DNA from 4 places in the Lederbergia ruris genome. Region 1 is predicted to be linked to each of the others. Evidence: riboswitches for the same ligand, from Rfam matches in the RefSeq annotation. Region 1 holds a riboswitch; each other region holds the start of a gene.
The links. Region 1 has a riboswitch for thiamine pyrophosphate ahead of KI363_RS02880 (thiamine phosphate synthase). Riboswitches for the same ligand answer to the same signal wherever they lie in the genome.
Positions count from the first base shown of each region.

Region 2: it holds a riboswitch for thiamine pyrophosphate, as region 1 does, so the genes downstream of both, KI363_RS06405 (ABC transporter substrate-binding protein) here and KI363_RS02880 (thiamine phosphate synthase) in region 1, are expected to answer to the same signal.
Region 3: it holds a riboswitch for thiamine pyrophosphate, as region 1 does, so the genes downstream of both, tenA (thiaminase II) here and KI363_RS02880 (thiamine phosphate synthase) in region 1, are expected to answer to the same signal.
Region 4: it holds a riboswitch for thiamine pyrophosphate, as region 1 does, so the genes downstream of both, KI363_RS14375 (ECF transporter S component) here and KI363_RS02880 (thiamine phosphate synthase) in region 1, are expected to answer to the same signal.

Region 1 covers NZ_BORB01000003.1:94,437-96,637, reverse strand. The annotation lists gene KI363_RS02890 (thiazole synthase) at 1-380, opposite strand, end outside; gene thiS (sulfur carrier protein ThiS) at 383-583, opposite strand; gene KI363_RS02880 (thiamine phosphate synthase) at 611-1,213, opposite strand; TPP riboswitch at 1,315-1,423, opposite strand; gene KI363_RS02875 (glycerophosphodiester phosphodiesterase) at 1,618-2,201, opposite strand, start outside.
Region 2 covers NZ_BORB01000008.1:92,947-95,147, forward strand. The annotation lists gene KI363_RS06400 (hypothetical protein) at 228-458, shown strand; TPP riboswitch at 520-629, shown strand; gene KI363_RS06405 (ABC transporter substrate-binding protein) at 734-1,717, shown strand; gene KI363_RS06410 (thiamine-binding protein) at 1,730-2,020, shown strand; gene KI363_RS06415 (ABC transporter permease) at 2,020-2,201, shown strand, end outside.
Region 3 covers NZ_BORB01000034.1:32,429-34,629, reverse strand. The annotation lists partial or broken gene tnpA (IS200/IS605 family transposase) at 1-98, shown strand, start outside; gene KI363_RS16585 (YxeA family protein) at 117-488, opposite strand; gene tenA (thiaminase II) at 609-1,295, opposite strand; TPP riboswitch at 1,405-1,508, opposite strand; gene KI363_RS16575 (hypothetical protein) at 1,622-1,909, opposite strand; gene mgtE (magnesium transporter) at 2,132-2,201, shown strand, end outside.
Region 4 covers NZ_BORB01000026.1:53,930-56,130, reverse strand. The annotation lists gene KI363_RS14385 (putative RNA methyltransferase) at 1-432, shown strand, start outside; gene KI363_RS14380 (methylated-DNA--[protein]-cysteine S-methyltransferase) at 467-973, shown strand; TPP riboswitch at 1,055-1,166, shown strand; gene KI363_RS14375 (ECF transporter S component) at 1,240-1,809, shown strand; gene KI363_RS14370 (ABC transporter ATP-binding protein) at 1,969-2,201, shown strand, end outside.

The DNA of each region.
Region 1 (2,201 bases):
AACCCTTCTTCAAGAAGCATTTCCGATGCCCTTAATGTTTCGACTGGATCGGGTAAAAGTGATTTTTCACAGCCAATGATTTCAACCTTTACCATATCGCATAAGCCAGAAGCCTTCGCTAATTTAGCCGTTCTCACCGCTTCTTCTGCTGTTTTCGCACCTGCCGTGTTTGGGAGAAGAGTGTATTGGGACAAGTCCAGCATTTCTAAAAAATTAGGTTGGGACGGTTCAAACACATTCATTCTTCTTAATGCGAAAGTTAAGATTTCCGCCTCAGAAACTTTAACAGCCTCTTTTTGTATTGCAAATGATGGATATTTTCCTGTACCTAATAAAAGTCTGGATGTAAAACTTTTTTCTCCTATTTTTAGTGAACTCATCTTCATCCTCCTCCTACAAAATGGATCATTTCTATTTCATCCCGCTCATGAATCGCACGTTGATATTCCTCTTTGGGAACAATTTCCCGATTGACTTCCACAATTACAACCCTTTCAGACAGTGTCAAATGTTCTAGAAGTTGTTGGACACTCTGGATGTTTTTTGGCAGTTGATAAGATTGTCCATTTAAAATAATCTCCATCCAAGATTCATTTCCTTTCATCAACTATTAATTTAGCGCTTGACAGGCATGATAATATTGTTCTGCCATTCTTGCAGGCTCGTGTGCTTCAAATATTGTCGACATGACCGCAAATCCTTTAATACCTAGTTTGGCTAAAGTTTGCAGATGTTCAGGCTTGATTCCGCCAATCGCATATACATCGATTGGTACTTGATCAGTGATCGCCTTAAGCGTTTGAACTCCTCGGGCTGGAACTCCTGGCTTGCAGTTTGTTGGGAACACATGACCATACAGCAGCCAATCAGCTGCAGAATGGCTTGCCTCGAAAGCCTCTTGTTCAGAATGAATCGATTTTCCAATTTGAAGATGTGGAAAATTATTTTTTACTTCTTGAACATCTAAACCATGACCCGGTAACTGCACCTTGGGAATATCCATCACAACCGCAACATCTACCCGATCATTGACCACTAACTTCTCTCTTTGTACTCCAGCTGCGATGACATGTTCAAGCAAGCGGATTTGTTCTCGAACTGTTTTCGATCGCTCTCTAATGATAAAGAAATCAACATACGGATCCATTTCAATCATATGTTGAGCTAAGGTATTAACATCCAAGCAGTCATTCGTGACAACCAATCTCTTCAATACAACCCTCCTTAACAATACAAAAACCACTTTCCAACAGTAGGGAAAGTGGTAGATGAAAAGCCCCGCTTACTCAGCAAAAGGCTGATCCATGACGGGTTGTTCGCTATTCCACACTTCCCTACGCAGGCACCAACCTGTTCAGGTTATAAGGGTATCAGAGTTCCACTCTTCTCTCAGTCCTTTTCAAGGATTCCCCTAGTGATTTTTTATATGAAATTATGATACTCACCAATATACTAGCATAAAGAATAACTAAATGTAAGGGGTTCAATATAGAGCCATTAATATGATACTTATTTTCTATCCCCCTCAAGAATTGATTTATTCAAACGTTTGTTCGATTACCAGTCTTTCTTCCAGATGTCACCGTTTATTTTAGATAAATAAATATAATATTGCTTCTAATTCATTTCCACTCCTGCCGGATTGGCATCGACAATCCATTTCGTATAATCGGTTATGATTCCATCTACTCCCAGGTTAAGGGCCTTCTGCATTTTTCTTGGATCGCGAATGGTCCAAGCCATTACCTTTTTATCTCTTTTATGAATTTCTTCCACATCTCTTGGTCGTAAGTAGTGAATGTTATAATTCACATAGGTTGCATAATCGGCAATGTCATCTAATTGTTGACTTGAAAGTGGATGCTCAGCTCTTGAAACAAGTACGGCCACTGGAATTTTCGGGAGTAACTCGTGCATTTTCTTCATCGATTCAAAATTCATAGATTGGATGATTACATTATTTGTATTATTATATTGCTCAATAAGTTCGGCAAGGATTTCCTCAATCCCTGCATTGGCTTCTGGCTCCTTAATTTCAATAATAATCCCAATTTGGTGGAGCATAGTGTCCAATAGCTCCTCTAGCGTAATGATTTTTTCCCCTTTAAAAGAAGCATTAAATTTGCTTCCCGCATCTAATTCCTTTAATTCTTCTAATGTAAAATTTCGAACATATCCTGACCCATTGGTTGTTCGGTTCA
Region 2 (2,201 bases), on a different contig from region 1:
ATAAAAAGGGAAGTTAGAAAGCACCATCAAAAAATATTTTCACTTATGAAGTAAGATGAAACCTTACCAAATGGGTTTTCGTATACATTATAAAGGAATAAATGTATACCTTGAATGAAGTATCAAGAATCCTCTGGTAATCTCTGGAATTAATAGTAAAATGAACAATGTTGTCATAAACATCAATGAATAACGATTTAGAAAACAATGAGAGGGGTGAAAAGCTTATGGAAAGAAATATGACATTAAAAGATTGGATTATTACAATGATTTTGCTTGCACTTCCGATTGTAAATATTGTTATGCTGATTATATGGGCGGTAGATAAAGATGAGCCGCGTAATTTATTTGCTAAGGCTTATTTAATTGTCATGGCAGGAGCATTCGTACTTGTTATTATATTTTATATCATTATGCTAGTAATTATTTTTGCTTTTTCTGCCGCCTTTGCCTATTGAGAAGTCGTCAATCTGGCTTTAGACGAATAATCTGCTATAATAAAATATGAAAATCATACTATATGGAATGTAGGGGAACCGGTTATGCCGGTTGAGAGTGCATCCTTGAGATGCTGACCCTTAGAACCTGCCCTGGTTAAGACCAGCGAAGGGAACATGGATTCATTCATAATTAAATGATGAATGTTCTTTCAAGATGCCCAGGTTCAAACGAATTTGGGCATCTTTTTCATGTTTAGGGGTTGCATTTCTGGAAGAACATGGAGGGAAAAAAGATGAAAAAGTGGTTAGGTATTGCTTTAGTTATGGTTCTTTTGCTTGCTGGTTGTAGTGGAGCAACAGAAGAGAAAAGTGAGACAGGCGAGAAAAAGGTATCGATCGTGCTTGATTGGACACCGAATACCAATCATACGGGGCTATATGTAGCACGTGATAAAGGGTATTTTAAAGAAGAGGGCTTGGATGTCGAAATTATTCTGCCTGGTGAAGCGGGAGCGGACCAGTTAGTCGCATCGGGTAAATCTGAATTTGGCATTAGTGCCCAAGAAAGTTTAACGGAAGCAAGAGCCCAAGATATTCCGATTGTGTCGATTGGGGCAATTATTCAACATAATACTTCAGGTCTCGCCTCACCCGTTGAGAAAAATATTAAAAAGCCGAGTGATTTTGAAGGAAAGACATACGGCGGCTGGGGCGCACCAGTTGAGCAAGCGGTTCTGACTTCTTTGATGGATGCTGATGGCGGAGATTTCGATAAAGTTGATGTAGTCAATATGGGTGATACCGATTTCTTTACAGCCGTGCAAAGAGATATCGATTTTGCGTGGATTTATTATGCTTGGACTGGTGTAGAAGCGGAGTTGCGCGGGGATGATTTAAATATGATTTACCTTACGGATTACTCGGACAAGCTTGATTATTACACCCCAGTGATTTCCACGAGTGAGAAAATGATTGAGAAAGATCCCGATACGGTAAAAGCCTTTATGAAGGCTGTCTCAAAAGGGTACCAACTGGCAATCGATAATCCAGAGGAAGCAGCTGAGGTTTTGATCAAGGCGGAACCCGATCTTGATGAGGAACTTGTGCGCAAAAGCCAAGAATGGTTGGCAACTCGTTATCAAGATGATGCTGCGCGTTGGGGAGAGCAGAAGCAAGAAATTTGGCAGAACTATATGGATTGGATGTTAGAGAAAAAGGTCCTTGAAAAGGAAATCGATGTAAAACAAGCTTTCACCAATGAATTTTTACCCGAATAAGGAGGAAGAAAGATGGCGAATGCATTAGTAAGTATTCAAATTATCCCGAAATTAGCCAGTGGAGGGGATACTTATCCACTTGTGGATGAGGCGATCAAAGTCATTGCGGAATCAGGGGTCTCATACGAAGTTCATCCATTAGAAACAACGATGGAAGGTGATCTATCGTATATCATGCAAATCATTGAAAAAATGAATCAAAGAATGATTGAGTTAGGGAGTATCAGTATTATTTCTCAAGTAAAAATTGTCTATAAACCAGATGGGATTACGATGGGGTCGCTTACGGAGAAATATCGATAATGGGAGCGATTTGGAGGAAAGGGTGGAGACCGATGGCGGTTCTCCTCTTCCTACTTATGATCTGGGAGGGCGCTGTCCGACTTTTGAACACCCCTAGTTGGTTGTTGCCAGCTCCGAGTGCGATTTTACAGGAAGCCATAGCGGGATATGAGCGATTTCTTCCACATTTGCAATCAACGAT
Region 3 (2,201 bases), on a different contig from region 1:
CAGGATATATGCTAACAACTATAGGGAAGATTGGACATAATACTGTTCTTGAATATATTGTCGATCAAGGAAGAAAGGAAAATCCTTTAAACCATTGATTTAGAAAACCAGGCTCTTCAATTAGAAGATGCCTGGTTTTCTAGCTTTTCCCTTACCTCATCTGGGAGCTCTTCCCATAATACCTCTTCCCAAGTTTTGATATATTTTCCTTTCGAATCGACTCGGAGAAAAGCTAAATCCCGCAATTCCCCTCCAGCATAGAAGGTGACCGTTCGTTCTTTTCCCGATTCATCAAAACCGGAAAGCGTATAATCAAACCCGCCTGGAGAACGCGGGGTGCCTTTTTCCGTTATTTGAACGTAAATATCTTTCCTCGGAACAAGAGGATTAAATCGATCCGTAACCTCATTATGAAAAATGAGAGAGGCGGCCACCAAACTCCCAACGAGTATGAATATAGTAAGTAAACCAATGAGCCAGCTTTTCATTCGCTCCCTTCCTTTCTCCTTGTTTATTGCTAAGTTTAGCAAGGAGTTTCACAGAGAGCGATCTAGATTACTTACACATAAATTACATTTTTGTAAGGATTATAAGATTTCATACTTAGATCAGGGTTGAACTACTGGCGTTTGTTCAGATAGCCACTTTTCCTCCTGATAAGCCATCTCCCAAAAAGCTAGCTCATACTCTTTAGCGATGACAAACTGTTCTTTAATTTTCTCCTTTTCTGCCACGGTAGCAGTGGCAACGATATGATTCAATAAGTCGATTTGCTCTTGTGTGGAGGATTGGAACCATTCACTAGCATAGGTTTCAATCCATTTTTGGTAGATCGGCTCTTTGGGTGTCGCATGTTCGTATGTTTTTCCAATATCTGCATAAAGCCAATAGCAAGGTAGCATTGCAGCAATCGTTTGGGCAAAGCTGCCAGAAAGAGCGGCTCGATACAAATGGGATGTATAGGCATAGGCAGTTGGCGCTGGACGGAAGTTTTCCATTTCATCTTCTGTAATATTCAAGATTTTGGCGTGTTCCTCGTGAACGGTTAGCTCTGCCTGGGCCGTTAACTGGGCTTTTTTAGCCAATAATGCCGTATGGCTAAAGTCATCAGCCTGTGCAGCAGCCAGCGCGTGGACTTTTCCGTAATGTTTTAAGTAGTAAATATCCTGGAGAATGTAATATTTAAATTTTTCTAAAGGTAAATCTCCTTGGACGATCCCTAATACGAAGGGATGCTTCAAACTAAGCTCCCAGCTGTGTTCAGTAGCTTGTCTTAATTCCTCTGTAAAATGCATAAAAAAATCCTCCTCTAATTCATCATCGTTTCCGACTGACGGGAGAAGGGTGGTGTTTTTTCCCGAAAAGAATGCTCTGCGCTCGTAGCAAAACAAAGGGGCCTCTCAGGATAAAAATTTTCCACTTCCCTCCGCTGGTATTAACCAGTTCAGGTTCTAAGGGTCCTAAAGAATTCTTTAATCTCAGCCGCAATGGCTCCCCTAGCAGAAACAAATGATTTGATTTTTTGAAAAACTCATATCGATCTTAACATAATAAACCAGAATGTCAAATACTGGCAGAGACCGTGTGTAAAATAGCGTATGCCTTCCTGCTCATTCTGTATCTAGTAACCGGAGGCAGCAGAGGAAAGAATAAGTACAATCCAGAATCCTATTTTATATACAAACGTTAAGGTCCCTAAAATAATTCCTGTGATTGCAAATCCCTTTTTCACCGGGTTCCGCATACCGATAAATCCAAAGATGATAGCCAGTAGCCATAAAGGTAATGTAAACCAACCAATAAAAGGAATGACACCCAGAATAATACCAATAATTCCTAGTACCATTGCAGCTGTTGCAAGGCCGTTTGTTTCTTCTTTTTGAATAATTATTTTTTCTGTATTGTCCATAAACAACACTCCACTTCTCATAAATAAGTAAATTAAAAATACCATCCTTATCATAAGGTGTATTTCAGAATATTTCAATAGAATCAGAGAGATTAATAGTATAAATATCCTGGATAATATGTTTTGGTTTATATAAACCAACAATCGTCCAACAGCATGGAAATGGTTTGACTAAAGAAAAAAGGGGATATAGATGAGTATGGGAAGTAGAGGAGGGTTCGAATGTTAAGTGACAGGGAATGTGAGCAATTAGCCCTTGAAGTCGTTGAATACATGAATAATGAAAAGTTTA
Region 4 (2,201 bases), on a different contig from region 1:
ATTTGGTTAGTCGGAGATTTGGCCTATTCACCGATCGCGGATCAATCGATTGACGTTATTCTTAATATTTTGTCCCCTTCTAATTATCAGGAATTTAAAAGGATTTTAACTCGGAATGGCCTAGTGTTAAAGGTCGTCCCTCGTACAAATTATTTAAAGGAATTACGCGAAGCTTTTTTTGTACAGGACGAAAAAAAGGAGTACAGCAACGCCGATACCATTTCTTTATTTCAAAAGCATTTCCAAGTTTTGGAGAGGTTTCACTTTCATGATACCAAAAAACTTACGAAGGACGAATTAGAGAATTTAGTTAGCATGACCCCGCTTTCATGGTCAGCAGATCCAGAACGAAAGGAAGCGTTTATGAAGCAAGAATCTTGTAACATCACGATTGATTTAGAGATTTTAGTAGGGAAGAACAACATTGAATGAGCGATGTTGTTTGCTCTTTTAAGGAGGGAAAAGGATGACAGAGACTATTTATTACAGTCAAATGGAAACTGAGGACGGGGATGTTTTCCTCGCTACAACCACGCAAGGGCTTTGTTATGTGAGTCCGCAAAATGAAGGTATGCAAGAATTAAAGAGTTGGTTGGAGCGCCATTATCCAGAAGCTCAATTAGTCAAAGATAAGGAAAAACTATCTTTTTACGAGACTCAGCTGCAAGAATTTTTAGATGGAGCACGTGAAGAATTTGCTCTACCCGTTGAATTGATTGGCACAGATTTTCAAAAAGCGGTCTGGACAGAGCTGCGAAACATCCCTTTCGGGGAAATCCATACTTATTCGCAAATTGCGGAAAGGATCGGTAATCCAAAGGCGGTTCGTGCGGTTGGAAGTGCCATCGGGGCCAACCCGCTTCTTTTCGTTGTTCCATGCCACCGAGTCGTGCGGAAAAATGGGGAAATGGGCGGTTTTCGTGGTGGACTTCCGATGAAGGAAAAACTATTGAAGTTGGAAGGACATGGATGATCTTTTTTATGGAAATATAATTAAATTTTACGAAACATTTGCTTTATTTTGAAGTCTATTGTATAGTAAGGCTAATTACATAAAAGTCCGTCCGGGTGCTTGAGGAATCAGGCTGAGATAGTAGCTATTATCCGCTACTGACCGTTAATCTGATCTGGGTAATGCCAGCGTAGAGAGTGATACATTTATCATAGGGCCCTTCTCGTCGTCTGTGCATTTTGAGACGGCTTTTTTGTATTTTCAAAAAAAGAGGGGGTTGAGGAAGGTTGAAAAAATTAAAATTTACGGATTTATTGATTACTGTCATGCTTGGGGTTGTTTTTGGAATTACGATGAAATTCTGGGATGATTTATATACCTTTATTAAGCCAATGCTGCCTATGGCTCGTCAATTAATTTACGGAATGTGGTTTATGGTCGGACCTTTTGCCTTTTTATTAATTCGGAAACCTGGTGTAGCTTTGCTAGCAAGTATTGCAGCTGCAGGTCTTTCCGCTTTTATTGGGCATGGGATCGAGGTCCTTATATACGGATTTATGCAAGGACTGGGAGCTGAATTGTTGTTTGCTGCCTTTCGTTATAAACGTTTTGGCATCATCGTCGCTGGGTTAGCAGGGGTGGCATCCTGTGCGGCTGGCTTCTTTTTAGATTGGTTTTATGGATATGCCAATTTGGAAACTTGGGCCCTGTTTGTAAAGTATGGATTGCGTGTTATTAGTGCGTTCCTATTCACTGGCATATTTGCGTATTACATTGTCAAAGCATTAGAAACAACAGGTGTGACCAATCTTATTCGCCCCGTTGCAAAAGAAGAATATACAGCACTTGATAAATAGGTAGAAAATACAGCTGTTAAAGAGAAACAGGGCTGTAAATCTGGGAGACGATCGATGATTGAACGTTAATAATGTGTCCAGAGCGATTGGGCGCCGAGTTCCAGCCCGTTAAGCGCAGATTTTCGTTAGACTGATAGATTAGAAAAAGGGAGTCGACATATGGAACAGCAACAGGAAACAAAGTCACTTGGTGTCACGAATCTTCGTTTGAAATTTCCCAATGAGCCTTCCTTCATTTTTAAGGATCTGTCTTTCTCCGTTGCACCGGGGGAGAAGGTTTTATTGCTAGGCCCAAGTGGCTGTGGGAAATCAACCTTGCTCCAAGTTTTGAGCGGAATTATACCTGATTCTATTGAAGTTCCCCTGAAATATGATTCGATCCAATTACCTGA